DNA from 2 places in the Flavobacterium sp. N1736 genome. Region 2 is predicted to be linked to the other one. Evidence: riboswitches for the same ligand, from Rfam matches in the RefSeq annotation. Region 2 holds a riboswitch; the other holds the start of a gene.
What was found. Region 2 has a riboswitch for cobalamin ahead of OLM54_RS04925 (TonB-dependent receptor). Riboswitches for the same ligand answer to the same signal wherever they lie in the genome.
Positions count from the first base shown of each region.

Region 1: another riboswitch for cobalamin. It lies ahead of OLM54_RS11965 (TonB-dependent receptor plug domain-containing protein); the one in region 2 lies ahead of OLM54_RS04925 (TonB-dependent receptor).

Region 1 is NZ_CP109994.1:2,838,160-2,854,326, reverse strand. Features, by position in the region: gene OLM54_RS12030 (DUF2892 domain-containing protein) at 53-568, opposite strand; gene rpmH (50S ribosomal protein L34) at 735-896, shown strand; gene OLM54_RS12020 (hypothetical protein) at 996-1,160, shown strand; gene OLM54_RS12015 (DUF6169 family protein) at 1,252-1,641, shown strand; gene carB (carbamoyl-phosphate synthase large subunit) at 1,664-4,519, shown strand; gene yiaA (inner membrane protein YiaA) at 4,606-4,998, opposite strand; gene OLM54_RS12000 (M57 family metalloprotease) at 5,316-6,494, shown strand; gene OLM54_RS11995 (DUF4252 domain-containing protein) at 6,580-7,119, opposite strand; gene OLM54_RS11990 (DUF4252 domain-containing protein) at 7,122-7,649, opposite strand; gene OLM54_RS11985 (hypothetical protein) at 7,664-8,131, opposite strand; gene OLM54_RS11980 (RNA polymerase sigma factor) at 8,118-8,627, opposite strand; gene OLM54_RS11975 (S41 family peptidase) at 8,877-10,358, shown strand; gene OLM54_RS11970 (YncE family protein) at 10,483-11,553, opposite strand; gene OLM54_RS11965 (TonB-dependent receptor plug domain-containing protein) at 11,559-13,421, opposite strand; cobalamin riboswitch at 13,448-13,648, opposite strand; gene cobC (alpha-ribazole phosphatase) at 13,716-14,252, opposite strand; gene OLM54_RS11955 (adenosylcobinamide-GDP ribazoletransferase) at 14,237-15,028, opposite strand; gene cobT (nicotinate-nucleotide--dimethylbenzimidazole phosphoribosyltransferase) at 15,133-16,167, opposite strand, start outside.
Region 2 is NZ_CP109994.1:1,123,988-1,140,154, forward strand. Features, by position in the region: gene OLM54_RS04915 (NAD(P)H-binding protein) at 1-459, shown strand, start outside; gene OLM54_RS04920 (hypothetical protein) at 616-849, shown strand; cobalamin riboswitch at 1,060-1,268, shown strand; gene OLM54_RS04925 (TonB-dependent receptor) at 1,375-3,420, shown strand; gene OLM54_RS04930 (DUF5074 domain-containing protein) at 3,417-4,562, shown strand; gene OLM54_RS04935 (cell surface protein) at 4,566-5,774, shown strand; gene OLM54_RS04940 (DUF5074 domain-containing protein) at 5,809-8,094, shown strand; gene xylA (xylose isomerase) at 8,394-9,719, shown strand; gene OLM54_RS04950 (Crp/Fnr family transcriptional regulator) at 9,777-10,346, shown strand; gene OLM54_RS04955 (type 1 glutamine amidotransferase domain-containing protein) at 10,506-11,183, shown strand; gene OLM54_RS04960 (putative quinol monooxygenase) at 11,189-11,497, shown strand; gene OLM54_RS04965 (aldehyde dehydrogenase family protein) at 11,638-13,032, shown strand; gene OLM54_RS04970 (FAD-dependent oxidoreductase) at 13,120-14,577, opposite strand; gene OLM54_RS04975 (Crp/Fnr family transcriptional regulator) at 14,687-15,304, shown strand; gene OLM54_RS04980 (SDR family oxidoreductase) at 15,369-16,091, shown strand.

The sequences.
Region 1 (16,167 bases), 1.7 Mb from region 2:
ATTGGAATTTGGGATTTTATCCCGAAGCTTCGGGATTATAATTTAAAGAAGTCTAGATCTTCTTCATTTGTTCTTTCATCATTGAGATTTGCTCTTTCAACATGCCTTGTTTGTCAAGTTTTTTAGCTTCGTTCAATAAATTGGTTGCTTCAAGTTTTCTGCGGCGTGACATGGCAACTCCTGCAAGGTTTAATTTAGCAACGGCTAAATCCATATCCATTGATAGTCCAAGCTCGATAGCTTTTTTGAAATGTTTCTCAGCCTGATTGATATTGGTTTGAGACAACATGATTCCGTGAAGATAATTAAAGTAACCTTGTTGTTTTCTAACTAAAGCCGCTTCCGGGTTTTTAATGTATGCCAGCCATTTTTTAGCGCCTTCGAAGTCTTGTTTTCTTAATTTAAGGAAAGCTAAAAGGATAAATTCGTTTTTAAAGTAAAGAAAAACAGGAATTGCAGTAAGTAAAATAAGGAAAATTCCATTTCCTATATTACTCTCTGTAAATTGCCAAACGCCAGCAACTACAAGAAGTCCGGCTAAAATAAGTTTAATATTTTTGTGAAACATAATAGATGTATATTTGTGATTGCAAATATAGTAAAATGAATTAAAAATATTTTTATTAAAGTACTTGTGGGAAAAAAAAGTCTTTGTATATTTGCACTCGGTTTTGGAATAACGATATTCAAAAACAGAAAAGAGATATTAGATACCATTTTAAAGATACAAAGCAATGAGCAAAAGAACATTTCAACCATCGAAAAGAAAAAGAAGAAATAAGCACGGATTTATGGACAGAATGGCTTCTGCGAATGGAAGAAAAGTTCTAGCGCGTAGAAGAGCAAAAGGAAGACATAAATTAACTGTTTCTAGCGAGCCTAGACACAAAAAATAATGTTTGAATAAAACGAAATATTAGCCGTTACTTTTTTTAGTAACGGCTTTTTTTAAACTAATTTTTTAAAATCGTAACTTTGTTTAAAATATAAATATTATGGAAATTTTAAAACCACAAAACAGAAGTACTGATGAAATTATTAGATATTTATTAGAAACAAAAAAGCAAATAACAGAAGAAAGTAAATCTTTTGTAAAAACAGAAGAATTTCAGGTTATTAGAAAAAAGCTTAAAGAATTAAATAAAAAAAATGAGCTATAAGTTTTATTTTGAAGGAGGTCAAAACAATAGTTATTTCTTTGAAACAACCGAAGGAATAATTTATGAAATCATTTTCAAATTTACACCTTATTTGTTTGAATTAAAGAATGTAGATATAATTGAAAATACTTTTGAATTTTCAATTTTGCTAAATTACAATCCTAATTCAAAAACACCTTCAAATGATAAAAAAATAGGAGCCACTGTTGTGGCTATTTTTATGGACTTTTATTTAAAAAAAAACAAAGCGGTCTCGGTTTATATTTGCAATTCAGCTGATGGAAAAGAATTAATTAGAAAAAGAAAATTTGACCAATGGTTTCTTAAATATAATGATGATACATTTGTGAAAGTCGATGAAATGTTAATAGATAAGAAAAACAATAAATTTCCTATTTCTTTAATAATTGCAAAAACTAATCCTTATAGATCAGAAATTTTCGAAGCATTTGTTCAAATGTCAATGAATAATAAAAAATAAAACAACACAAACTATATTTACAATGCCTAAAGACACATCAATAAAATCAGTTTTAATAATAGGTTCAGGACCTATTGTTATTGGTCAAGCTTGCGAATTTGATTATGCAGGATCTCAATCTGCACGTTCTATTCGTGAAGAAGGAATTGAAGTTATCTTGATAAACTCAAATCCAGCGACAATTATGACCGACCCAACCATGGCGGATCATGTTTATCTAAAACCACTAACTACAAAATCGATTATTGAAATTCTAAAGGAACATCCACAAATTGATGCTGTTTTGCCAACAATGGGTGGACAAACGGCCTTAAATTTATGTTTGGAAGCTGAGGAAAAAGGAATCTGGCAGGATTTTGGAGTGAAATTAATTGGAGTTGATGTAAACGCTATTAATATTACCGAAGACAGAGAGCAGTTTAAACAGCTTTTAGAAAGAATTAATGTACCAACTGCACCGGCAAAAACAGCTACTTCATATTTAGAAGGAAAAGAAATTGCACAGGAATTTGGTTTCCCGCTTGTAATTCGTCCATCTTTTACACTTGGAGGAACAGGAGCTGCAATTGTTTATAAAAAAGAAGATTTTGATGAGCTTTTAACTCGCGGACTAGAAGCTTCGCCAATACACGAAGTTTTGATTGACAAAGCTTTAATGGGTTGGAAAGAATACGAACTAGAACTTTTAAGAGATAAAAATGATAATGTTGTAATCATTTGTTCGATCGAAAATATGGACCCGATGGGAATTCATACGGGAGATTCGATTACGGTTGCGCCAGCGATGACATTATCAGATACAACATTTCAGAAATTACGTGATTATGCAATCTTAATGATGCGTAGTATTGGGAATTTTGCAGGAGGCTGTAACGTACAATTTGCAGTTTCGCCAGACGACAAAGAAGATATCGTAGCAATCGAGATAAATCCTCGTGTGTCTCGTTCATCTGCTTTAGCATCAAAAGCAACTGGATATCCAATTGCTAAAATTGCTTCTAAACTGGCTTTAGGATATAATTTGGATGAATTGCAAAATCAAATTACAAAATCGACTTCGGCTCTTTTTGAACCAACTTTGGATTATGTAATCGTAAAAATACCACGTTGGAACTTTGATAAATTCGAAGGTGCTGACAGAACTTTAGGTCTTCAGATGAAATCTGTTGGTGAAGTAATGGGAATTGGACGCTCGTTTCAGGAAGCATTACACAAAGCAACTCAATCTTTAGAAATCAAAAGAAATGGTTTAGGTGCTGACGGGAAAGGATATAAGAACTACGAACAAATTATCGAGAAACTAACTTTTGCAAGTTGGGATCGTGTTTTTGTAATTTATGATGCCATCGCAATGGGAATTCCGTTGAGCCGTATTCACGAAATCACAAAAATTGATATGTGGTTCTTAAAACAATACGAAGAGCTTTATACTTTAGAGAAAGAAATTTCGAACTATAAAATTTCTAATCTTCCAAAAGAGTTATTGCTTGAAGCGAAACAAAAAGGTTTTGCCGACAGACAAATCGCGCACATGATGAATTGTCTTGAAAGTGAAGTGCATACTTTACGTATGGATCAAAATATTAACCGTGTGTTTAAACTGGTTGATACTTGTGCCGCTGAATTTAAAGCGCAAACTCCTTATTATTACTCTACTTTTGAGGCTGAAATCGAAAAAGCAAACGGAGAGCGTTATGTAGATAACGAAAGCATTGTAACAGATAAAAAGAAAATCATCGTTTTGGGTTCAGGACCAAACAGAATTGGTCAGGGAATTGAGTTTGATTATTCTTGTGTTCACGGAGTTTTGGCAGCAAAAGAATGTGGTTACGAAACCATCATGATTAACTGTAATCCTGAAACGGTTTCAACAGATTTTGATACTGCTGATAAATTGTACTTTGAACCGGTTTTCTGGGAACATATTTACGATATCATTCAGCATGAAAAACCAGAAGGTGTAATTGTTCAGTTAGGTGGACAAACGGCTTTGAAACTGGCTGAAAAATTGTCTAAATATGGCGTAAAAATCATCGGAACCAGTTTTGATGCACTTGACCTGGCGGAAGACAGAGGTCGTTTCTCAGATTTATTAAGAGAATTACATATTCCTTTCCCACAATTCGGAATTGCTGAAACAGCAGATGAAGCTTCTGCACTTGCAGATACTTTAGACTTCCCGTTATTGATTCGTCCTTCTTATGTATTAGGTGGTCAGGGAATGAAAATCGTAATCAACAAAAAAGAACTGGAAGAACACGTTATCAACTTACTGAAAACGATTCCGGGAAATAAATTGCTTTTAGATCACTACTTAGCCGGAGCAATCGAAGCTGAGGCGGATGCAATTTGTGATGCTGATGGTAATGTTTACATCATCGGGATTATGGAGCACATCGAGCCTTGCGGAGTTCACTCGGGAGATAGTAATGCGACTTTGCCTCCTTTTAACTTAGGAGAATTCGTAATGCAGCAAATAAAAGATCATACTCATAAAATCGCCAGAGCTTTAAAAACTGTTGGTTTAATCAATATTCAGTTTGCGATAAAAGACGATACGGTTTATATTATCGAGGCAAATCCAAGAGCTTCAAGAACAGTTCCGTTTATTGCAAAAGCTTACGGAGAACCTTATGTAAACTACGCTACAAAAGTAATGTTAGGTCATAATAAAGTAACGGACTTCAAATTTAATCCGCAATTGAAAGGTTATGCGATTAAACAGCCGGTTTTCTCTTTCAGTAAATTCCACAATGTAAACAAAGCATTAGGACCTGAAATGAAATCGACAGGAGAAAGCATCTTGTTTATTGATGACTTAAAAGACGATCAATTCTACGAATTGTATTCAAGAAGAAAAATGTATTTGAGCAAATAATCTCAGATTCTGATATAAAAAAAGCTCCATGAAAATGGAGCTTTTTTGTTTTTAATAATTTGGAAGTTATTTTTGTTTGTAATCTATTATTCAGAAAAAGACATATTGTCTCTTGTGTTTTTTTGTACTGAAATAGCACCAAACAAGGCTAATAAAAATGCAAATGCATAAAAACCTTTTTCACTTGGTAAAATTGTCGCATTCCAAAGTCCAACGGTTAATAATACAATTGATAACAGCGTTCCGAACCAGCAAATACCGTAATACATATCTGTTACCGGAAGTTTTTCAAGTCTGTCTCTTACGCTTTTTTGTAATGAAACTACAGCAAACAGACCAAACATTAAAACAGTGAAATAATATCCTTTTTCGTTTAGTAACATTTCAGCTCTGGCAAGTCCTACAATGTAGCCAATCATTCCGGCTCCAAGAGCAACCCAAGAAGCAGCGATAAAGGCATTAGATGTTTTTTGTACCATATTATTTATTTTTGGTTAGATAACAAATATAGTTAAATTCATTTCAGTTTAAAATAAATAGCATCAAATATTATGCAGTATAATCTCTCAAATATTATAAGAAAAAAGCTCCAATAATGGAGCTTTTTTTATTTTCAAAATAAGTAAAAGATGTATTATTTAATCAATTTATATGTATTTGTTGTTTATCAAAATCTCTGTTTGATTGTGTTTTATTTGCATTATTCTTTTAAAAAAGTAAGAAATAACCTGAAAAAAAATTAGGTTTAATGAAAAATTACATTATGTTTGTAGGATTAATCATAAAAAAAATAACCATGAAAAACGTAAAAAAAATAACCGTGATGATAGCAATTTGCTTATCACAATTTTTTATCCAATGTAGCAGTGATGATAACAAAGGGATTGAAGAAAAACCAATTGCAGAACAATATACAGATGAAATTATTCTATTAAGAAATTTTCTTGCAGAAAGTTTACATGGGGATATAGAAAAAATTATTTACGATTCAAAAGAAAATGCTTTTATAATCGATAAAGATGTAGTAATGCCTTTGCAACAAGCTAGAGATCGTTATAATGAATCTGGTTTTAAAAATACAAATAAAATTACCCAACAGTTTAATGGTAATATTATGAAACCCGAAATGGCAGCGTCAATACAAGTATATATTTCTTCAGAAGTTACATCAGAATGGCGAATTGCAATAAACAAGGCAATAAACACTTGGAATATTACAAATTCAGGCATAAATATAACTATTGTAAATGCTTCTACATCTTCAACTGTAAACATAATTATGGTTTCTCTAGCTGATAGAAGCGTGATTGCTGACGCTTATTATCCTTCCGGTGGTAAACCAGGAACGAGGGTAAGGATAAATACTAATTTTGCAAATAAATTAAATGATACCAAGAGAATTAGTACAATAACTCATGAACTTGGTCACACTTTTGGGCTATCTCATACGGATGGATCTTTTGGATCCCTAATACCGTGCACACCAATTTCAGATAAGTCTTCCATAATGCATTCAACGGTAAATGATTATGTTGATTTTAGTTATTTTGATGATGTTGCAATTAGCACACTATATCCTGTTGCTGTAGGTACAAAAAAAATGTATAGATATAAAAAAGGTGAGTATTTTTTCTACTCAACAGATGCTTGTGAAATAACTCCTGGCAAAGATGGTTATGTTTTTGATGGTGATGTTGGTTATTTATATACGACGAAAGTTCCTGGAACAGTGCCACTATATCGATCAATTAGTTCTAAGGGAGGGCATTCAATAAGTAAATCTAAAACTTCAGATGAAATTATTTTAGGATATTATTACACTTCGCAATTACCTGGAACAACAGCACTTTATTTTTTTATGGCTCCAACATTTAATATATACAAAATAGAATATAATCATGGTGGTGGAAAAATTATTACCGGATTTGTTCTTCATAAATTTTTACGTAATAATAAAGATGATATAATATTTTAAAAAATATAAAAAATTTAAGTTTGTTAAATGACAAAGGATGAGAGCTAACTCATCCTTTGTTTATAAAGTTTTCAAACCAGACCTATTATGGTTTAATCAATTGCTGCAAAGGCTTCAATTGTTCCATATTAATGTTTGATTGTTTTAAAACCGACATTAACGTCATGATGTTGTTTGGATTCATGTTTTTTCCTAAAACACGAACAACTGCAAAGCCGTTTTCTTTTCTGTTGGCAAAAACAACAAACTCTTCAATGTTATCATCGGTACCAACATAACTTACAGATGCGCCGTCTTTACCTGAGCCAAAACTCATTAATTGCTGGTATTTTGGATCTTTCAGAATAGCCTTAACTTTTGCTCTTTCTGTTTCAAATTGTGTCTGGTTTGTAGCATTTGCTTTAAATGCCAGAATATTCATTTTGTCAAAAGAGTTTAAAGCTTCTGTTTGTTCTGCAGATAATTTTGCTTTCTCTAAATTTAAAATACTAGGCGAAACATCAAGAGCAATAAAATCTTTATTATCTGTATTTTCTACAAAATATTTTTGCAATGAAGGTTCAGAATTACAACTTATTAAAGTTAGCAATACTAAAAGGGCTGAGGTAAAAACATTGATTCTCATGATTATTTTTTGCTTTTAGAAGCTTTTTTTAAGTCAGAACCTCCTGGAAGCTGCATCTTATCTGTAAGAACTGAAATTTCGTTGATGTCAAAATTACCGGTTAAAGATAATAAAACAGTTTCGTCGCCTTTAGCACCGTCAACATACATCAGTAATTCTCTAACCTGAGAGTCTGTCGCTCCTGATTTTACTGATATTCTAACATTTCTTCCGCCGTCATTTATTCTCATTAATTCTTCTAATCCGGCAGTTTTTACATATTTTTCTGCAGAAGCTTTCATGTCGGCTTCAATTTTAGGATTTTTAGTTGTAAACACTTTTAAATAGTCTAATTTTTTAATCAGATTAATGTATTGTGCTGTTTCCTTATCAGAAGCATCGACTTTAACCTTGCTCATTAAATCAAACATTTTTTTGTTTACAATTACAGAGGTTACATCGTCCTGACCATCATACTTGTCAAATGCACTTTGTGCATAAAAAGTAGTGGTAACGAATGCGAAAACTAGTGTTATGATTAAATTTTTCATTTTGATTGATGTTTTTATTGTTTAAAAATTTTATTTTTTGATTGTTTATATTCCTTAATGTATTGTACACTTCCAATACCTACATTAACGTTGTTTGATAATAAGGCCAAAGCTTTTTGCGTTGCTGCGAGAGCTTCTTCCGGATCATTATAGGTTCCTAATTCTGATTGCGCTACAACCGGAGCTGTATTTTTTTCGCTTACATAAAAATAGGTTCCAATCGATAGTAAAACAACAACAGAAGCTGCAATTGATAACCACGCCACATTTCGTTTCTTGTCCCGAGACTTCGGGAGTGGTATTTCATGTGTTGATTTTTGTTGTTTTACCTGAGAGAAATAACCAAACATTGGTTTGTACTGCTCTAAATGCTGCGCAACATTTGGTGAAGAAAAATAGTCTTTTAATTGATTTTCTTCGGCAATAGTAGTTTCTCCCTGAAAGTATTTTTCTAATATATCTTCTATTTTATTTAATTCCATAACGGTGTGTATTAAGCATTGATTCTCTAATTTTTTTTCTCGCTCTCGAAAGTGCTACTCGTATAGCCGTTTCATTCATATCGACAATTTTCGCAATTTCATCAAATTCATATTGTTCAACATCGCGTAACTGAATTAATATTTGCTGCTGTTCCGGCAGCTGGCTCATTATTTTTTCTACCCATTCTAAACTATCAATATCTTCCAGTTTTTTGTCTAATTGCGGCTCACGATCTGTAAAATTGTTATGCACGATTTTAAGATTTCCGGCTCTTTTAGATTTTAACTGATCCAGACAATAATTTTTGGTCATTGTCATCGCTACAGCTTCAATATTATTATAAGCATCTAAGTTGTCTTTTTTGCTCCATAATTTAACCATTACTTCCTGAGTGGCATCTTCAGCTTCTTCGGTACTGGTAAGTAATCGTTTTGCCAGACGAAAAACTTTGTCTTTAAAAGGATTAATTAATTCTATAAATACAACTTGGTTCATCTTTTGGTTCATTTTGGTTTTTGGCTGGTTAATGACAACTCCCTGTTTTGATCATATTAATGATGAATTAAGGATCGTTTTCATTTTATAAACAAACTATTATTAGAGCGTTTATATAGTCAAGACGAGGCACTATTATTTTTGTTACAGCAGTAATGAAATTTTTTTACTGAAAAAAAGCAACAAATTTATAAATGTTAAAACTAAAGATAGTATTTTTACGTTAATACAATATCGAAACGTATTTTTATGAAAACAATATTAAGAAGTGTCCTGCTAATATTTTTATTAGCCTTTGCTTTGCAATCCTGCGAAGATGAGGATGATGTTGCCGCGCCAGCTGACTTGCAGGTAAATGATTTTGTCTGGAAAGGGCTGAATGCATTTTACTTATGGCAAGCTGATGTACCTAATTTGGCAGATGATCGTTTTAGCAATCAAGATGCTCTCAACTCTTTTTTACGAGGATATTCTAAACCGGAAGATTTATTTGAAGATTTATTAAATAAACCGGTGAGCAAATATCCAATTAATGCAATTGACCGTTTTAGCTGGATTGTTGATGACTATACGGTTTTAGAACAGGAACTAAACGGAATTAGTAAAAACAATGGTGTAGATTTTAGGCTTAGCAGAATTTCTGAAGGATCTAATGACGTAGTGGGTTATGTGCGTTATATTATTGCTAATTCTGATGCATCAACTAAAAATATTAAAAGAGGTGATTTCTTTACGCAGGTAAACGGAACAAAACTTACAATTTCAAATTACGAAACATTATTACTGGATAGCGAAAACTATACTTTAAATTTTGCTGATTATACCCAATCAGGTTTTGTCTTAAACGGCAAATCTGTTAATTTAACAAAAACAACACTAGAAGAAAACCCTATTTTAATTAATAAGGTAATAAATTCAGGGGGGCATAAAATAGGGTATTTAATGTATAATGGCTTTTATTCGGGTTATGATGACAGATTAAATGATGCTTTTGGAGAATTAAAAGCACAAGGCGCTACAGATTTAGTTTTAGATTTAAGATATAATGGGGGAGGTTCTGTTACTAGCGCAACACGCTTAGCTAGTTTGATTACAGGTCAGTTTGAGGGTAAAGTTTTCTCGAAAATGCAATATAACCTGAAACTAATGGCAGGAATGAATGCAAAGGACTTAGATGACTTAAATATAAAATTTGTAAAAGAGCTAGGAGAAGGAGGACCTGCCTTAAATAGTTTAAACCTTTCGAAAGTATATATTTTAACAACAGATAATACGGCATCGGCAAGTGAGTTGGTTATAAATGGATTAAAACCTTATATCACGGTTGTGCAGATTGGTGAAGTTACAGTAGGTAAAAATGTTGGTTCGTTTACAGTTTATGACTCACCAAGTTATTTGAGTAAAACGAATATTAATCCAAATCATAAATACGCGATGCAGCCTTTGGTTTTAAAAATTTCAAATGTAGATGGTTTTGGTGATTATACCAGCGGTTTAACGCCAACGTATGTGCAGACAGAGTATGTAACAAGTTATGGTGTTTTAGGAGATGTAAACGAGCCATACTTAGCCACTGCAATATCTAAAATTACCGGTGCAACAGCAAAAAGAATTCAGGATGATGAAAAATTGGTTCTGCCTTATTTTAGTGATTCTAAAAAAATAAACGGAATAAGAAACGAAATGTATTTAGAGAGTGCTCCAAAAGATTTTTTAAGGGCATTAAAATAGAATAACAAATAAAAAGGCTTTCAGTGATGAAAGCCTTTTTTTTCCAAAAAAAATAAAAAAATAAATAAAGTATAATTCGATTTTACTGCAAGAATATTTTGAAATACTCTTTTAGCTGTTTTTATTAATTATTAAAGTAAAAACCGTTTGGTATTATTCCCACACTAAATTCCTTAGTAAATGTTCCTGTTAAAGAATAGATATAAATATTTCCGGGATCTTGATAGTTTCCTGCATCAGCCAAATAAATTTTGTCATTTTTTACTGCAAAACCATATAGGGTGGTCACTTTTTCAGCTTTAAATGTTTGAATTGTAGGCAATGTTGCAGCAGTTGTAGCTGTAGTATAAACATTGCTGTCAATTGTATAATAAATTTTATTGTTATTAATATCCATAAAACCAGGATGAGTTAAATCTGGAAAAGTAAGTGTCGATGTAATGGTATTATTACTCAGATTTACTTTTACAATTTTACCCGCAGTTTCAGGTGCTGCATAAAATGGTCTTCCATCACACAACACATACAAAGTTCCGTTGTCTTTAACTAATGAACTAGGAACGTCTCCAACAACAATGTTTGTTACAACTGTATTGGTAGCAGAATTAATTACAGTTAATGAATTTCCCTGATTATAACCGCCTTTGTGAGCTACATAAAGTTTTCCGTCATTCTCGATTATTTTTTCAGGACCTTCAACTACAGGAATTTTTGTAGCACTTACAACGTTTGTAGCAAGATCAAGAACCGCTACATAATCATCTGTGTCAAGCAATGGATCTCCCCAGTTTGTAATGTATCCTTTTCCGTTTGCAAAAGCAATAAATCTTGGGTTGTTTAAATTTGCAGTAATCGTAGCAACACTTTTAAAAGTATATCTGTTTACTACTTCAATTTTATTAGAATTATTTACAACTAAATAAGCTAAATCTCCATTAAAACCCAAAGATTCTGGTACATCACCTGTCACTTTTCCTGAATTTACTAATGAAAAAACATTGTTTTCGATTTGTAAATCATCAGATAAATACGAAACGATTCCATTAGCTTTTTTAATATTTCCTTCATTTACAATAAATAACCCGCCTTCGTAATCGCCTCTGGCTTCTTGTGTATTGTCATCATCGTTGCTACATGACACGAAAAATGCCGAGCTTATTATGGTTACTAAAAATAGTTTGTTCAATCTTTTCATGGTATTTAAAAATTAAGGTTTATGTATATCGTGTAATTTCTTCCCGGCATTTGTCTGTTTATGATTGGTTGGTAGTTTTCATTCCAAACATTAAGGACTTTAAAGCCAAGTTTGTATGTATTCTTTTTTCCAAAGTCATAATCAACGCCAATATTGCCAATGTTATAATCTTTTACTCTTGTAGCAGGATTATTAAACGGAGTGCTGTAAACTTCTCCATTGTATAAATATTGAAAATAAGAAGACAGTTTTTTCCAGTTGTATGAAACTGATCCTGTCAATTTATGGTAAGGAACGTAGATTAATTGTTTGTAAACAGATTCTCCTTTTATTAATTGTTTGCTTTCAGAAACGGTATAAGCATAGGTTCCGTTAATCGTAAAATTGTTGTTTCCTATTTTTGGTTTCCATTCTGCTAAAACTTCTGCGCCATAAGCTCTTACTTTGTCTGTGTTTTCAGGAGACCACGCATCACCGCTTCCTTGCCTCGGAACCCAGCGTAATAAGTCTTTGATAGCATTATAATAGGCAGTTACAGAAACAGAAAAATTCTTTATAAAAAACTCATTGCCAATTTCAGCCTGATATGAAGTTTCGGGTTTTAGATCAGGATTGCCGCTTCCTTCCCAAAACAAATCATTATAAGTGGGCATTCTGAAATTTTTTGAAGCATTAAATTTCACACGATAGAAATCAGTAAACTGATACCGTGTTCCAAATGAAAACAGAAACGGATTACCATAATTATCTGTTACTTCCTGGCGAATACTGGCATTATAATCCCATTTCTCCGTTACTAAATGACTTAGTAACAAACTAGCCGAACCAACTTCTCGCTTTACATTATCGATACTTGAACCATAACCTTTATTACGACTATAGTCGACAATAGCATTTAGTTTAATTTTATCATTTACATCAAAAGCCAAATCATATTTTATAATCGATGTTTCGACTTTTCCATAAGTGAATAATTCTGAAGTAATACTTGGAAAATATTTATATGATTCACCAATATGTGCTAATTTCAATTTTGAAGTAAAACGATTAAAAAGACTTTCCCATTCTAATAAATTTCGGGTGTTAAAATCGTTATATTTTGTTTTGCTCTCTGTAGGTGTAGCCAAAGAAAAATGACGTTCAGAATCGTAAAACTGGCTGTATGCTTTTATAGTATTTTTAGCGTCTATTTTATAGCCAAAAGTCGTATTCATACTGGTGTTATAATAATCACCATTTATGTTTCTTTCATTTGAATTACCGGGATATTTAAAATCATTATCCGAGCTGTTTCTTGAAATATTTACTTGTAAACTATATTTGTTAGACGAAACAATAGCGCGGTAATTGGCACTCAAAGTATTGTAGCTTCCCAAACTAAAAAATACCTGATTAGAGAATTCATCTTTAAATCTCAAATCATTATTCAGGTGAATACTTCCTCCAATGGCACTGCTTCCGTATAAAACGCTTCCTCCACCGGCTTTTACAGTAATTGAATTAAAATCTCTGGTTCCGATAGTATTAAAATCGGCCTCACCTAAAAATTGTGAATTGATATTTATTCCGTTCCAGATAACAGCGGTTTGCGCACCCGTTGTTCCTCTAAAAGAAGGTGATGAAGTCATTCCTAAACCATTTTCTTTAAAATAAATAACAGTATTGTAATTTAAAAGTGACGTTAAAGAAGATGAGTTTTTATTGATAACAGAATCATTTAAAACCTGAACTGATTGTGAATTGGAGTATTTTTTAAGATTAACATCAGAAACTATAACTTCTCTAAGTTTATTAACAGAGTCATTTTGCGCCGAAATAAATTGGCACAGCAATAGTAAACAAAATGTAAAACGTTTTTTTAAAGTCATAATTTCTACACTCTTTTTCCCGAGAGTTCGATATTTGTTACAAAGGCAGGTCTCCTGGCTCGCGTCTTGTTGTTTACCTTCCCACTCGCGGGGCGAGCAGTGGTTTGTAGTTAACAACAAGCATTCTTTTCAGAATAAAGCTTACAGTTGCGGGTACAGCTCAAGAATTTACTTGATTCCCTTTTAATGTGTTTCAATAAAACACAACCTTAATTTCCTGCAAAGATAAAGTTAAAATCGTCGAATGTTCAAATTTGTTTCACTTTTTGTATCAAATTTTCAACAAAAGGATGTTTAAAGTACTATTTTTATTACTTGTCCAAAATCAACTTTATTTTGAAATGCGTCTTTTAAAGGCAATGAGTTATAATGACATAAAATACTTCTAACTACTCCGGCGTGAGAAACTATAATAACAGGCTTGTCTTTATTTTTTACTATTTGATCAGATAAAAAGTCTCCAACTCTTTTATGCAGTTCAGTAAAAGATTCACCGTTTGAAGCCGGAATATTTACAAAATCTTCCATCCACGGATTTAGTTGTTCAGGCGGAATAGTATTCCAGTTTTTCATTTCCCAATCACCAAAGTTCATTTCCTTCAGCCGATCATCTTCATTATAAGAAATGGTTTTTATTTTATTCTGAATGTATTTTGCTAAAACCGTACAGCGTTTTAACGGACTTGAGAAAATAATTGCTTCGACAGGTAATTGCGAAATAATGTTTTCGAAAACCAAATCAAATGGTTCAGCAATCAAAACATCCGATTGTCCGTAACAGACTCCTTTTTCGCAAATTGTTTCGGTATGGCGAATTAGATAAACTTCCATAAAAAAAGAATACTTAAATAATACATAACCTCACAAATTTGTTGCGTAGCGCCAAGACAATCTCCGGTATAACCATCAATCCATTTTTGAAAATAGCGAGCCAGAAAATAACGCGTTATAAAAACAGGAATTATAGCAAATAGAATTTTATAGTTAAAATAGGAGAGTGCCAATAAAGGAATTAATCCAAAGAAAAAAGCGCCAAAAACTTCTTTCCAACTGTGTTTATTCGCAATTGGTTTACTTTTGCTTGAAGCATCTTCCCTTGAATATTCATGTGTAAATATGATCGAAATTGCAGCCAGCCGACTCAAAGCATGAGCAGAAACGAATAAAATAAATATCAGAAAAAGAGAATTGTTATCGGTAAAAAGTAAAATAACTTCTGAAAGTAATTTGAATTTTAATAAAAACAATAAAACCAAACCAATTGCTCCGTAAGCACCAATGGCGCTATCTTTCATAATTGTCAGAATTTTTTCTTTAGTCCAGCCTCCGCCAAAACCATCGCAGACATCAGCAAATCCATCTTCATGAAAAGCTCCGGTTGTTAATACAGACGTTATAATTGCTAAAATAACAGCAGTTTCTGTTGATAGAAAAAAAGAAAAAAGATAGAAAGCAAAAAACGAAATACTGCCAACAATCCATCCAATAAAAGGAAAATATCTCGTGGCTTTATTTAAATAATCAGGATTATGATCGATGTTTTTCGGGCAGGGAATTCTGGTATAGAACATTAAACAGGTAAAGAAAATATGTAGTTCTTTTTTCATTAAGATTGTGTTTTTAATTTAGTTTGTCATTGCGAGGAACGAAGCAATCTCACTAATAACGGATTCAGCGAATGTGATTGCGTCGTTCCTCGCAATGACAAAAGTTACTTCCTACTAACACCGGCACTTTCAAAACTCGCCATTTCATTTAAAAAGGCTTCTGCCGATTTTAAAATGGGAAAAGCAATAGCGCAACCCGTTCCTTCGCCCAAACGAAGATCAAGATTTAAAATGGGTTTTACATTTAAATAATCAAGCAATTTTTGATGTGCTTTTTCGGCAGAACAATGACAAAAAACAGCATTTTTTATAATGTCGGGATTTATTTTGAATGCAATTAAAAAAGCTACACTACAAATAAAACCATCTACCAGAATAATCATTTTGTTTTCAAAAGCAGTCAGCATTCCGCTGGCAATCTGCATGATTTCAAAACCGCCAAAATAGGCAAGCTGCTGCATTAATTCGGTCTGACCAGAATAATTTTCGATTGCTTTTTTAAGAATATCCTGTTTTTGAATCAGTTTTTCATTTTCAACACCAGTTCCTTTTCCAACACACTCTTCAAGAGAAAAACCAGTTAAGAGACTCATTAAAACAGAAGCAGTTGAGGTATTTCCAATTCCCATTTCACCAAAACCGATGCAATTCGAACCTGTTTTTGCAATATCTTCAACAATAGATTTTCCTTTTTCAAAACACAATTGTAATTCTTCTTCGCTCATTGCCGGAATATGTAGAAAGGACTGCGTTCCTTTGGCGATTTTAGCGTTAATTAAATTTGCATTCGTCGGAAAATCATAATTGACGCCTGCATCTACAATAGATAATTGAATGTTGTTTTGCTTACAAAAAATGTTAATTGCTGCGCCGCCATCGAGAAAATTACCAACCATTTGCCTCGTTACATCTTGTGGATAAGCACTTACGCCATGATTTGCGATTCCGTGATCTGCGGCAAAAACAACAATATTTGGGTTTATAATTTTTGGTTCCAGAGTTTCAAAAACAGTTCCTAGCTGAAAAGCCAAAGCTTCTAAAGTGCCTAAAGCACCAATTGGTTTGGTTTTAGAATCTATTTTTTCCTGCAAAAGGGTATTGAAATTATCTGAGTTTTCGACCCCTGTTTTATCCTTAAA
Region 2 (16,167 bases):
TTAATTGTTGGCGATGTTATTTTCTCTTGTTTAGGAACAACCCTTAAAACAGCAGGTTCGAAAGAAAATCAATGGAAGATCGATTTTGAGATTCCCGCAGGATTTGCCAAAGCAGCCAAAGAAAATGGAGTTTCGTCTTTTGTCCTGTTATCTTCTTATGGTGCTTCTGCAAAAAGCAATGTCTATTATTCTCAAATTAAAGGAAAACTCGAAGATCAAATCGCCGAACTTCATTTTGAGCAATATATTATTTTCAGGCCCGGTTTGCTTTTAAGACCTGATACAGATCGATTTGGTGAAAAAATTTCGGCAAAAATTCTAAATGTCGCCAATGCAATAGGTTTGTTTAAAAAATTCAAACCAATGCCAACATATATTTTGGCTCAGAAATTAGCAAAGTCGCCAAAAGTACTTCTGAAGGGAACTACGATTATTGAGCTTGATAAAATATTTAACTGATAATCATTTTTGTCATCGTTTGTTGCTCACAGTTTAATGAATGTAAAATACTGATTTACATTTAATTGTGTAATAAATAATTAAAATCTTGAAACGGATACGCTGTTAGTATAATTAAATTTGAGAAGTATTATATAAACTTTAAAAAATGTAATTATGAAAACGATATTAAACTCAAAATTGCTGGTAATTGTTATGTTACTGGTATTGTCATTTTCCTGTAAGACCAATTCGGCTACCGGAACTACAGTAAGAACAGATTCTGATGCAATAAAAGCAGGAGACAGCACATCACTAAATTCAGGAACGCGAGGTACAACAAGAGTAAATGAAGGTAATCAGGAAAGTGATCCGGATTCTAAAAGCGATGCTCCAACGCCTAAAAAATAGTTTTGTTTCAGCATTTTATAAATAATAAATCTGATGAAAACAGAGACTGAATAAAATCCCATTTCGCTATGAAATGGGATTTTTTTTTAATCTTTTAAATCCTTTAATCTGTGGCATTGTGCAATCATTTTTAAAGACATTTAGCCATTTTAAACCCAATAGATAAATGTAAATACATGCATTCGCATTTATTTTTATAAAGATAGTTATATATTTGCGCTAGATTTTGGTCTGTTTTTTTCTTAAAATATAAGAGAAAAACAGTTAAAAGGGAATCAGGTGTAAATCCTGAACAGACCCGCTACTGTAAGTTCTATACAAGTCTTTAAACGTTACTAATGCCATTGTCCCGCTGCGGATGAGAAGGCTGTTTAAAGATAGAACAAGTCAGGAGACCTGCCATAATCACATAGTTTAAGACTTTCGTGGAATAAAGTTGAACAACAATAAACGAACCTGCCTCATGGCGGGATTCTCTCTTATTGCTTTTTGATTACATCCCGAAGTTTATTTAATAAATAAGTGATGTATAATACAAAAAAAGCATTTTTCATTTTTATATTGTTTGTTCCGTTTTTGCTTCATTCTCAAGTATCTAATGATAGTTTACGGGTTTTAAAAGAAGTAATTTTAAAAGGAAAACCTTATCAGGAAGTAATTCCCGTACAAAGCCTTTCCGGAGAATTGCTGGAGAATCTCGCCAGCCATAATGTTGCCGATGCGCTTCGTTATTTTGCAGGAACTCAAATTAAAGATTATGGCGGTCTTGGCGGACTTAAAACGGTTGATGTACGTAATATGGGCACGCATCACGTGGGTGTTTTTTACGATGGCATACAATTGGGAAATGCACAAAACGGAGTTACCGATTTAGGCAAATATTCTCTGGACGATATGGAATCTCTTACCCTGTATAACGGACAGAAAAGTGAAATTTTTCAGTCGGCAAAAGATTTTGCGGCGGCTTCAACTATTTATTTAAGAACAAAACGACCTGTTTTTAAAGGTGATAAAAAAACAAATGTATTAGTTCGGTTTAAAACAATGTCAATCAATTATTTTGATCCTTCTTTTAGATGGGAACAAAAATTAAGCGACAAGGTTAGCATGAGCGTAAGTTCTGAATATATTAAATCGAACGGACAATATAAATTCAGATATAAAAGAAACAATTTAGACGGAACAATCGCTTACGATACCACAGCAACAAGACACAATAGCGATATTGAAGCACTGCGAGTAGAATCCGGACTTTACGGAAAAATAAATAACGGTTCCTGGGATGCCAAAGTGTATTATTATGACTCAGAAAGAGGAGCGCCGGGCGCCATTGTCGAAAATAAATTTTCGGACGGTTTTAGGCAATATGACAAGAATTTTTTCTCGCAAGGCACATTCATAAAAGACTTTACAGCTAAATATAAATTTCAGGCAAAAGCAAAATATGCTTACGATTATACGCATTATGTCGCCAGAGATACTACAAATGTACTTGGCGAAACCGTAACCGAAGGCGCACAATCAGACGATAGTTATTACCAGCAGGAATATTATGTATCGGCAGTAAATATGTACAGCATTTTGCCTTCATGGGATATTTCACTTGCTACAGATTTTCAATACAACAGATTAAATGCCACGAGAAAAGGCATACAAACGCTGTTTTCATATCCACAGCGTTATACCGCATTATTTTCGCTGGCAAGTTCGTACAGGCTTGGCGGATTTAAAGTTTTGGGCAGCGTTGTAGGTACGCACGTTCAGGAAGAAGTACGAAATAATGCAAAAGCGCCCGATAAAACAGAATTTACTCCGGCTTTATTTCTGGGTTATACACCGTTTAAAGCCTATGATTTTACACTAAGAGCATTTGCAAAACGTATTTTCAGAATGCCCACTTTTAATGATTTATATTATACAATGGTTGGTTCGAGTACTTTGAAACCCGAATATATGAACCAATATGATATTGGTTTTACCTATAATTTACCTTTTAAAGAAAGCTTTTTTGACAAATTCTCCATTCAGGTTGATGGTTATTATACCAATACCAAAGACAAAATAATTGCCGCTCCAACAGGAAATTTATTTCGCTGGATGATGACCAATATGGGGCAGGTAAAAGGGCAGGGAATAGAATCTGTTATTATTATGGGAATGCATATTGACAAATTAATCCTCGCTGCCAATCTAACCTACACCTATTCTGAAAGCAGGGATTATACAAAATTCGGCGGTCTGGAATTGTCTTCCTACGGCGATCAGATACCGTATACACCGTGGCACAGCGGATCAGGAATTTTAAATGCCAATTATCAAACCTGGAATTTTAACTACAGTTTCATTTACGTAGGAAAAAGATACAACGGCAACGTAAACAACATCAGGATAAACGAAGTACAGCCTTGGTACACGCATGATTTATCCGTACAAAAATCATTTGCCATACATCATTACGCCTTAAAAGGCACGATAGAACTCAACAATGTACTCAATCAGCAATACGAAGTGATATACAATTATCCGATGCCGGGGCGTACGTTAAAATTTATAATCAGTATTGCGCTATGAAAAAGAGAACAACAAAATTAATATTGGGTCTGTTTATAGCCGTTTCTTTTATTTCCTGCAGAGAAGAAGAAACCATTTTTCCGGCTACGGATAAAAGTGTTGCCGCGCCAAGAAGTGACGGCAATATAGAAGGTTTTTATCTTCTAAACGAGGGAAATATGGGAATGAACAGGGCAAGCATTGATGTTTTTAATTACAGAACAGGAAACTATACAACCGATATTTACTCAGAACGCAACCCAACAGTTGTAAAAGAATTAGGCGATGTTGGCAACGATATAAAAATATACGGCAACAAAGTGTATGCAGTAATAAACTGTTCAAACAAGGTTGAAGTTATAGACAAATGGACTGCAAAACGCATCAAAAAAATAGATATTCCAAATTGTCGCTATGTTGCTTTTTATAAAGATAAAGCCTATGTAAGTTCTTATTCAGGTCCCGTTGCCATTGATCCCAATGCAGAAATTGGCTTTGTTGCCGAAATCGATACCACAACATTAGAAATCAAACGAAAAGTAAAAGTGGGTTATCAGCCCGAACAAATGGTGGTGCATAACGGAAAATTGTATGTGGCGAATTCCGGCGGTTACAGAGTTCCTAATTACGACAGAACAGTATCTGTAATTGATCTTGAAACATTTACCGAAACAAAAAAAATAGACGTTGGCATTAATCTTTATAGCATGCAAATTGACAGTCGGGGCGATATTTATGTGAGTTCCAGAGGCGATTATTACACCACGCCATCCAATCTTTTTGTGATCGATACGCAGACCGATGAGAAAAAAATGCAGCTTGATATTCCCGTTTCAGATACTTGTCTGGTCGACGATTTGCTTTATTTCTACAGTGTTTCCTGGAGTTATTTAACCAATAGTAATCAGGTAACTTACGGAATATTAGATACAAAAACCAAAAAGATAATCAATAATAAAATCATTACAGACGGTACAGATAAACAAATCATGATTCCGTACGGACTTCAGGTAAATCCCGAAACGAAAGAGATTTATATCACCGATGCTCAAAATTATGTCGTAACAGGTTACATCTATTGTTTTACACCCGAAGGCAAATTAAAATGGAAAACTACAGCAGGAAATATCCCTGCGCATATCGCTTTTATAACCAAAAACTAGAATATGAAAATAAATTCTTTTAAAATTTTAAAACTCATCATGCTCTTCATTCTTTTCGGATTTATAGCTTGTCAAACGGATAGAGAAGACGAACAGGGAAATGAAAATTCGGCAGAAATACTTCAGGAAACCTACACAATTAACCGATTTAAGGTTCTGAATATCACTACAGATTTACCGGAAAATTCAAAATTTACCTGGAGCATTCATGATTCTGTGATTTCGCAAACTTCACAGTTGGATTTTATCAGCCCGTATTTAAAAAATTATCCGCTCACTTTAAAAGTAGAAACGAATGGCGTCGTAAAAACATACCAATCGATTATTAATGTCACGAAAGAGCCCGGAAATTACAGCAAATACATATCCAATGTATTTGATTTTCGTCCCGCAATTGGTCAGTTTACCAACGGAATTCCGGAATATGTAGCAGGAAATACAGAAACTAATCTCATCAGCGCAGCAAAAAAATCGCTTGTTGGTGCAAATAGCACGTTGATATCCTTAGGTGGTTTTGGCGGTTATGTGGTTTTTGGTTTTGATCATACGATTCCCAATATGGACGGACGTGATTTTAAAGTTATGGGAAATGCATTTTGGGGAACTGAAGCCAATGAAGCCCGCGCCGGATCTTGTGAACCCGGAATTATTTTGGTGGCTTACGACAAAAATAAAAACGGAAAACCCGATGAAGATGAATGGTACGAAATTGCCGGAAGTGAATATTTTAAAAATACAACGGTAAAAAATTACAGCATAACGTATTTCAAACCAGACTCTAATAAATCTCCCATTGCAGGAACAGATTTTTGGCAAATAGATGTAGAATATATCAAATGGCAGGATAATCTTGGAAATTCAGGATACAAAACAAAAAATGGCTTTCACGATCAGAGTTATTATCCCTTATGGATTGCTGATGCGTCATACACACTTAAAGGAACAAGACTTGAAGGAAATTTTTACGATCAAAGCGGTACCGGAAATTATTGGGTAGGCAAATCGCTTGATTTTGGTTATGCAGATAATGCGCCAAATAACGACGAAGCTTCGAATATTGATATCGCCTGGGCGGTAGATAAAAACGGAAATTACGTAAAACTTCCCGGAATAGATTTCGTTAAAATTTATACAGCAACCAATCAGGAAGCAGGCTGGCTGGGAGAAGTTTCTACAGAAGTAGCCGGAGCATACGACTTATACCTTAACTAATAAAAAACTATAGAATTTTAAATTAAATATAATTATGAAAAAAAATTACTTTTTAATATTGATGTTACTTTTTGCATTTTTTACGAATGCACAAGTAAAAGTACAAGGCATTTTTAGGGATGATATTTACCAAAAAACGGCTAAAAATCAGCAGCATAAAAAGGCAAATACCACAACTTTTGATGATATTGAGTATTGGGTTGGTACAGGTTCTAATCAGGCGGCGTTTGCTGTACAATGGAATGACGGCAAAACTTCTGATGCTTTAATCTGGGGTTTTAGATGGGATGGTGTAGCAACCGGCGAAGATATGATGAAAGCAATATTACAAGCAGATCATCGCCTTTTTTCGTTGCTTTATCAAAATGTGCCGGGTGGTTTAGGAACTGCAATTGGCGGATTAGGTTTTGATTTGGATGGTGCAAACACAAACGGACTTTATAAAGATGCAAACGTAACGTATCCGTATTATCCGGTAAATGGTATTGTTAATACAACTGCTTACGATTTTGACAATTACACAGCTATAGATACTGATGATCATTGGCAATCAGGCTGGTTAAATAACGGATATTGGTCGTATTGGGTAAAAGATCCTGCTAATGACGATTTTGGTTATTCGGGCTGGGGAGCAAGCAGCCGTGTTTTAGAAAACGGTTCCTGGGATGTTTGGAATTATAATCTGGCATTTGAAGAATCTCCAATTGTAGAAACATTTACGCCTGTAACGCCTTATGCAGCAGCAACAGTATTTACCAGCGGATTTTTTATGGTAAATGAAGAATGGTTTGGTCACACAAACGGATCTGTGAATTTTGTTAATAATGATGGTACTGTTAATTACAGAGTTTACAGTACTGCAAATAGTAGTCAGGCATTTGGGGCAACTACACAATACGGAACCATTTACGGAGATAAATTTTATTTTATTTCAAAACAGGCAAAAGACGGCGGAGACACCAATTATACTCCCGGTGGAAGATTGGTTGTTGCCAATGCACAAAACATGGAAAAAATTGCCGGATTTGATAATATCGGCGGCGGTGACGGACGTTCTTTTATAGGCGTTAATGAAAACACAGGTTATATTGGTGCTTCAAACGGAGTTTATCTATTTGATATTGCCAATATGAAAGTAGGAAATCTTATAACAGGAACTGGCGGCGGAAGCCAGTATTCCGGACAAATAGGGAATATGATTCGTACGTCTCAATATGTATTTGCCGTAAAACAAACTGCCGGAATTTTGGTAATTGATCCAAATACAAATACGTTGGTAAAAACTATTTCGGGTGCATTTCATTCCGTTGTTCAGGCAAAAGACGGAACTGTTTGGGGAATTCAGAATCAAAAGTTAATTAATATTGACGCCACAACATTTGCTCTTACAGAATATGCAATTCCTACTACCAAATATTTAGGTTCATGGGGCGCTTGGAATGCAGGAAGTTTTAGTGCAAGTAATCAGCAAAATGCTTTATACTGGATTAATTCAATAAATAGTTTTAATTCAGGAATTCAAATTATAAAATTTGATGTTACCACAAAAACATTCAATGAAAATTTTGCAGTAATTCCGGGACAAACAGGAACTTACAAACAAATTCCTTACGGAGCGGGATTACGTATTGATCCCATTTCAGATCAGTTAATTCTAAATACAACAGAAAGCGGATTTGGAGCGCATTATCAAAAAAACTGGATTCATACTTTTAATAATACAGGAACTTTAATCAACACTAAAACGTTAGATGATTATTACTGGTTTCCCGCCATCGCGGTTTTTCCGGATAATGCTTTACCGGTTGTAAATAGTACATTACCATCAGAAGTTTCAGTAAGCGGCGCAACAGCAATCAACTTAAAAAATGTTGTTTCAGATACAGATAATCTATCGTCGGCAATTGTAAAAACGGTAAAATCAAATAGCGATACAGCAGTCGTTTCAGCAATAATAAATACCAATGAAGAACTGATTTTAACGCCTCAAACTTCCGGCGAATCAACCGTTGTAGTAAGTTTTAATTCTAATGGTAAATCAGTCGAAAAAGCTATTACAGTAAAAGCAACTGTTAACCTCGGAATTGGCGATTTCAATAAACTGGAACTTGGAATTTACCCGAATCCGGTATCTGATATTCTGAATATTATAACAGAAGATGAAGTTGTAAATGTAACCGTTTATGATATTTCAGGAAAATCAATCCATACAAAAGTTAGCAATAACCAAGTTGACGTTAGTAATTTCGCAAAAGGAATGTACATCATTAATATCGTGACAGATAAAGCAAAATACACACAAAAATTTATTAAGAAATAAATAATAGATACATAATTTATAATTGAAAACAGGCTGCCCTTTCGGACAGCCTGTTTTGTTTTTCTCTAAATAGTTTTTGCGTATTTAAACCCGACAGGTTTTAAAAACCTGTCGGGTTTGGCGTGGTATGTAATGACAAACTTTGACTGTTTTTCCTATTTAAATCAAAAATAAATAACAAAAATAGATGTTAAAGTTGCATTTTTCAAACTGATTTTGATATATGAAATGGTCTTTTTGACTATATATTTGCGGTTATTATAAAAAATGGGGTTAAATTAGATAAATAACGAGGGGAGATGGTAGTTTTAGGAGATAAAGAATATTACAAAGGAATTGGCAGGATTAATTTTGAAGGAAAAGATTCAGATAATCCATTAGCGTTTCGATACTATAATCCGGAGCAGATTGTAGCAGGAAAAACAATGCAGGAGCATTTTAAATTTGCAGTGGCATATTGGCACAGCTTTGGGGGCAACGGAGCCGATCTTTTTGGTCCGGCAACCCAAAATTTTACCTGGAATGAATTTAAAGAGCCCATTCAGGCGGCGAAAAACAGGGCAGATGCTGCATTTGAATTTATAAGTAAAATGGGATTTGATTATTTCTGTTTTCATGATTATGATCTGGTTCAGGAAGGACAAAATTTTATACAGTCAGAGTTGCGATTGGCGACAATGACCGAATATATAAAAGAAAAAAAAGCTGCTTCGGGAATTAAGGTTTTGTGGGGAAGCGCCAATTGCTTTTCTAATCCGCGTTATATGAACGGAGCCGCAACAAATCCTGATTTTAAAGTATTGGCAAGAGCCGCGGCTCAGGTAAAATTAGCTTTAGATACCACAATTGCTTTAGATGGTGAAAATTATGTTTTTTGGGGAGCACGTGAGGGATATTTAAGTTTACTGAATACAGATATGAAGCGCGAGCTGGATCATATGGGACAATTTTTAGCCAAAGCCAGAGATTATGCCAGAGGACAAGGCTTTAAAGGAAACTTTTTAATTGAGCCAAAACCAATGGAACCGTCCAAACATCAATATGATTTTGATTGTGCTACAACGATTAGCTTTTTGCGTCAATATGGTTTAGAAAAAGATTTTAAAATAAATATCGAAGTAAATCACGCCACATTAGCACAGCACACTTTTGAGCATGAACTTGAAGTAGCCGCCATGTCCGGAATGTTGGGCAGTATTGATGCCAATAGGGGAGATCAGCTTAGTGGCTGGGATACAAGCCAGTTTCCAAACAACATTCAGGATGTTACAGAAGCGATGTTGGTTTTTCTAAAAGCCGGAGGTCTTCAGGGCGGCGGCGTAAATTTTGATGCTAAAATAAGGCGAAATTCTACCGATATCGAGGATCTTTTTCTGGCACATATTGGCGGAGCGGATATCTTTGCAAGAGCTTTATTGACTGCAGATAAAATTATAACATCTTCACCTTATGAAAGTCTGCGAGAACAACGTTACAGCTCTTTTGACAGTGGAAAAGGAAAAGAATTTGAAGAAGGAAAATTAAACTTTAAAGATCTCTATGATATTGCAAAAGAAAATGGCGAGATCGAATTACAAAGCGGAAAACAAGAACTTTTTGAGAATATTATAAACCGATATATATAATTTGAATGTTTCGAAACAACGATAAATCTTTTATCTTTGATTTGGCAAACACAGATTATGGAAAAGCTTAGAAAACATATTGAAGAAATAATACCTATTAATGATGAAGAGTTTGAGTCGATTAAACCCTTTTTCACGATAAGAAAGGTATTAAAAAATCAATATTTAGTTCAGCAAGGAGATGATGCAAAATATGAATACATCATTATGAGCGGTATTTTCAGGGTTTTTTATCTTGATGAAGACGGAAAAGAGCACATCGTACAATTCGCTACCGAAAATTGGTGGATGTCTGATTACATTTCTTATTTCAACCAAAAACCGGCAAATATGTATGTGGTTTGTATGGAAGCAGGAGAAGTTTTGTGCCTTACACTTGAAGGAAGGGAACAACTCTCGGTTGCGCTTCATAAAATGGAACACTTTTTTAGAATAAAACTGACCAAAGGTTTCATTGCACTTCAACAAAGGATTATTTCGTTACTTTCTAATAAACCGCAGCAGCGTTATAAAGAATTTGCAGCTCTTTATCCGGATCTAATGCAAAAAATTCCCAAGAAATATATTGCCGAATATCTGGGCGTTAGCCGCGAAACCCTAAGCAGGCTTTACTCTCACAATAAATAACAAACATTCTAATACTCAAAGTGTGATTTTCGTCACACTTTTTTTGTGACTTCGCTCCTCGTATTGAGGAGGCGTGCTGGTATAAATTTGTCCTGTAAATAATTGTTAACCAATACAATTTACAGTAAACAAAAAATCAACACTTAAAAATGAATCACCATGAAAAAGAGAATCTTAATTATTGTATCCAATGCCAATACAATTGGACCAAACAACAGAAGAACAGGAAATTTTCTTCCTGAAGTAGCGCACCCTTATGCTGAATTTGACAGAGCCAATTACCAAATAGACTTTGCCAGCTTAACCGGAGATACACCTTATTTAGACGCGCTTAATTTGGCAAATGATCCTGATAATCTTGCTTTTTTAATAGGTAAAGGTTGGGAAACTATGCAAAAAGCTGTTAAATTATCAAACGTTGATGTTAGTAATTATGATGCCATTTTTGTTCCCGGCGGATTAGCACCAATGGTTGATATGCCGGAAAATGAACTTTTGAAAAAAGTGATTAAAGAAACCTACGAACGAAATGCAGTTGTTGGAGCTGTTTGTCACGGTCCTGTATCATTATTAAATGTAAAATTAAGCAACGGATCTTATTTGGTAAATGGTAAAAACATCACATCATTTACAGACGAAGAAGAAAGAGGCTACGCTATTGCCGATGTGCCTTTCTTGCTCGAAACTGCACTAACAGAACAAGGCGCAAAATTTCACGCCGCAGCCGTATGGTCAGCGCACAGTATTGCAGATGGTAATTTGGTTACAGGTCAAAATCCTGCTTCCGCAAAAGGTGTAGCCGAGAAAATGATTGCTGTTTTAGAAGCTAAAAAGTAATTGTCATGGAAAATCAAAATCCAATACATGTTTTTGCAACATGGAAAGTAAAAGAAGGTCAGATTGAAAACGTTTTAAACTTGCTAAAAACAGTACATGATGAAAGCATAAAAGAAACGGGAAATCTGTTTTATAAAATTCACCAAAGTAATTCAGATGAAAATACGCTAATATTATTTGAAGGATATACCAATGAAGCGGCAATCGCAGATCATAGAAATTCGCCTCATTTTCAGGATATAGTTTTACAAAAAATTGTTCCTTTATTAGAAAACAGAGAAATTGTTTTAACGACACCTTTAGTGTATTTATAAGACCGGAAATAACCAAATATTGTGTTAATAATACATTGTAGTCATCGATAATTTGATTAAATTTAAAGAACTAAATCATAAAATAGTGCTGTAAAACAAGTAATACAGAACATGATTTTAAGCACATATTAAAAAACATTATGGAAAAGACTGCAAAAATAATATTCCCATACGATCAGAGTATAGTAAAAGAACTGCCGTTAATCAGCAAAAATGATATTGAGAAAATATTAAATACTGCCCAAAATTTATTTGACGATCAATCGAATTGGCTTCCGGCTTATAAAAGAATTGAGATACTCGAAAAAGCAGCTTCAATAATGAATGACAGGAGCGAAGAACTAATACATTTGGCTATAAGCGAAGGCGGAAAACCGTATAAAGATTCAAAAGCAGAAATATTCAGAGCAATAAAAGGAGTAAAGCTTGCTGCGGAACATATCGCACAAATAAAAGGCGAACAAATCCCGATGGGACTTACAGATGCTTCGTTAAACAGGATTGCGTTTACTTCAAAAGAACCTATTGGTGTTGTTGTCGCTGTTAGTGCTTTCAATCATCCGTTAAATTTGGCTGTGCATCAAATTGCTACAGCTATTGCGGCAGGTTGTCCGGTTGTATTTAAACCGTCGAGCAATACGCCATTATCCGGTCTTGCACTTGCAGATATTTTAAAAGAAGCAGGTTTGCCTTCGGGATGGCTTCAGGTTGTACTTTGTGATAATGAAACATCAGAATTACTGGTGACAGATTCAAGAATAAATTTTCTCACTTTTATTGGATCTGCAAAAGTAGGCTGGTATTTAAAAAGCAAATTACCTCCGGGAACAAGATGTGCCTTAGAACATGGCGGAGCTGCACCCGTAATTGTTGAAAGTGATGCTGATTTTAGCGAAATGATTCCTGATTTGGTAAAAGGAGGTTTTTATCACGCGGGTCAGGTTTGTGTTTCGGTTCAGAAAGTGTATGTAAACGAGGAAATTTGTGATCGTTTTGTTGAGGAGTTTTCTGAGGCAACAAAAAAACTAATTGTCGGAAACCCATTTGATGAAACAACAGATGTAGGTTCACTTATTACACCAAAAGAATTGATTCGTGTCGAAGAATGGGTTAATGAAGCGATTAAAAAAGGCGCTAAACTAATTACCGGTGGAAAAAGAATTTCAGAAACTTGTTTTGAACCCACCGTTTTGTTCAATCCATCAGAAGATTCTAAAGTATCAACCAATGAAATTTTTGGACCCGTAGTATGTATTTATTCTTATACAAATAGGGAAGAAGCCATAAAAAGAGCAAACGCCTTAGATGTTCATTTTCAGGCAGCTGTATTTACAAAAAATATAGATATTGCTTTGGAAACTGCAAAAAAATTAAATGCTACGGCTGTAATGATTAATGATCATACGGCGTTTAGAGTCGATTGGATGCCGTTTGGCGGAAGAGATTCTTCGGGAATAGGAATGGGTGGAATCTCATACACGATAAACGAAATGACAAGAGAAAAATTAACCGTTTTTAAAAGCAAGAATATATAATTATGCTGTTTTAGAAGAATTAAAAATCCCTATATAGTAATGTTTAGGGATTTTTTTTGGAATAAAGTGAGATGATAAATACAAAATTTATTCAGAATCTTTTTTCTTTAAATAACGCCCTCTTGGTTCATCGCCTTCACGAAGAACAATTTCAGAATGTAGAAACTGTGCGGCTTCTGCTGAATCTTTTACTTTTACAGCGCTGCGTTTTAGCATTTCTGACTCAAATTCGGTTAATACACGTTCTCTTAATCCGGCTTTTTTCCATTGCGATAAAGGTTTGCATCCTTTTGAAATTCCGCGAGCCAGCGTAAGCGCATCCAAAAGTGCCTGATTTGCACCTTGCCCTTTAAACGGACTCATTGGGTGAGCCGCATCGCCGATAAGCGTTATTTTCCCGCCTTTCTCCAACAAATCAGACTCGAGTAATTCGCGGTCATATACAGGATATCCTGAAATCTGAGTTTCTAAAGTCGCGGCTAATATCTGAGGAATTGGATCGTGCCACTGCGTTCTGCGGCAAGCTTCTTCTTTAAGTGCCTGAGGTCCTTTTGCACTCAACATTTTTGCCTCATTTTCAGGCATCGGAAAACTAAGCTGCCACATGACAGAATCTGATGTAAAAGGCATGATATAGATTCGTTCATTGCCATTTGCAGTTTGAAATACCGTCGCTGAATCTAATAAAGAACTACTAACATCTTCGAGAGCATTTAACGGGCAAATCCCTAATATTACAATACAATCGAGATAACGTAAAGGCGTAACATCTTCACCAATTAATAATTTACGTACAGAACTGCGAATTCCATCAGCGCCAACTACAAGATCTGCTTTAGCGTTTTTAATTTCGCCGTTAACTTCAAAACGTAAATCAATATCTTCATTATCAGATTGCTTAAAATCTACTAATTGATGTCCCCATTGTACAGTATCATGTCTGCCCAGTTGTTCCAGCAAAGCTAAACGCAAAGATTGTCGCGCGATATGAATGTTTGTGCGCCTGGGCGAAGTTTTCAAATCAGACTGCATCCATTTTCTGATTCCCCATTCGCCAATCACTTTTCCTTCGGTAGTATGAACGATATGTTTTGTTGAGATAACACCTTCTTCAAGTGAGAAAATCCCCAATCCTTCAATTGCTTTACTGGCTTGCTGCAAAGTAAGTCCGTAGCCTTGAGATCGGGCGTTAAAGTTATTGTCACGTTCATAAATTGTAAAAGGAATTCCGCGGTGTAAACAAGCCACAGCAAGAGCAACGCCACCTATTCCGGCACCAATAATAGCTACGTGCGGGTAATTTTCGGTATCGGCAATTGGAGGATTATCAGAAGAAAGCAATCCTGATCCTGAACATTTCAAACACGAATTTAAGTGCGCTTTAGGACGAACGGGAGGTGTTCCTTCGTTCTTTATTTGAAATTGATCAAGCGCGATTTGATAGTGAAGCCGTACTTTTTTGCTAAGCCGTTGACTTTTTTTGCCTTGTCCCTGACATTCCGGACAAATAGCCCAGCTTGTTCTTTCATTTTCCACTTTTTCCAATTGCTCTTTGTTTAACTCGTTTTGCCGTGTGCAAATTTAACGTAAAAGATGCCAAGTGCAAAATGGTAATAAATCTGCTATCTTTGATAGGGTAAAGTGAATACTAAAAATGCTTAAAAAAGACTGTAATAATACGTTTGAACCGCTTCTTAATTATTTAGAACTTTTTCAAAAAATACCTGCGGAAGATAAAAAAAGTATTGAACAAAGTTTAGAATACAGAACTGTAAAAGAAGGTGAGGTTTTACTTGAAGAAGGAAAAATTGCAAACGAAATATTTTTTGTTTGCAAAGGTGTATTAAAAATAGCGAGTATTACTGATAAAGGAAATGAAGTTGTTCATTTCTTTTTTGGTGAAGATCAGTTTTGTACTATTTTAAAAAGCTTTACAGAAAATATCCATTCAACAGATCGAATTCAGGCAGCTTGTCATGCAGAAGTAATTGTTTTACAAAGAAATAAACTAGATTCTTTGTATGTTGATTTACCTTATTTTAAAAAAATGTTGGATACTATATTTCAACAGGCTTTGCTTCATAAAGTAGAATTGCGCAATTTTTATCTTGGTGAAGATGCTACTTCACGTTATCAAAAATTTATTGTGCGACAATCCAATATCGCATCGAGAGTTTCACAAACTGATATTGCCTCTTATCTTGGCATCGCAAAACAATCTTTAAGCAGAATTAAAAAAATACGCTCTAATTTGCTTTTTAACAATTGTTAAATCCTTTCGGTATCTCGCTTTCTACTTTTGTTCGACGAAATAGTCAAAACATTAAAAGTAAAAAATGGAAAATCTAAAAGGCAAAAAAGTAGTAATTATTGGCGGAAGTTCAGGAATTGGTCTGGCTACGGCAAAATCTGTTGTTTCAAAAGGCGGCAATGTAATCATTGTTTCAAGTAATCAAAACCGAATAGATAAAGCTTTGGAAAAATTAGGAGCTGAAAATATTGGATATGCGGTTGATGTAACGAATGAAATACAGGTGAAAAACCTATTTGAAAAAATTGGTTCATTTGATCATTTGGTTTTTACAGCCGGAGAAAATCTTATTCTTTCAAATGTTGCGGATATTACTTTAGAAGATGCTAAAAATTATTTTAATATCCGTTATTGGGGCGCTTTTACAGCTGTAAAATATGCTGCGCCATTTATCAAATCTACAGGTTCTATTGTCTTAACGAGTGGTATTGCAAGTAACAGACCTAATAAAGGATGGGCATTAGGAGCAAGTATTTGTGCTGCTATGGAAGGTTTTACAAGAGCAATGGCAATGGAACTTGCGCCAATACGAGTAAATATTGTTTCTCCCGGAGTTGTAAAAACAGAACTTTGGGGCGGTATGTCACAAAGCGACAGAGAAGCAATGTATACCACCATTGGAAATGCATTACCGTTAAAACGTGTAGGTGAAGCAGAAGATATTGCTAAAACATTTGTGTATTTATTAGAACAGGAATATGGAACGGGGCAAACATTAATTATTGATGGCGGTACTTCTTTGGTGTAGTTTGCTGTATATTCAATTTGAAGTTTCTTAAAAATATAAAGGGATGAGTATTGGACTCATCCCTTTAAAAGTGGTT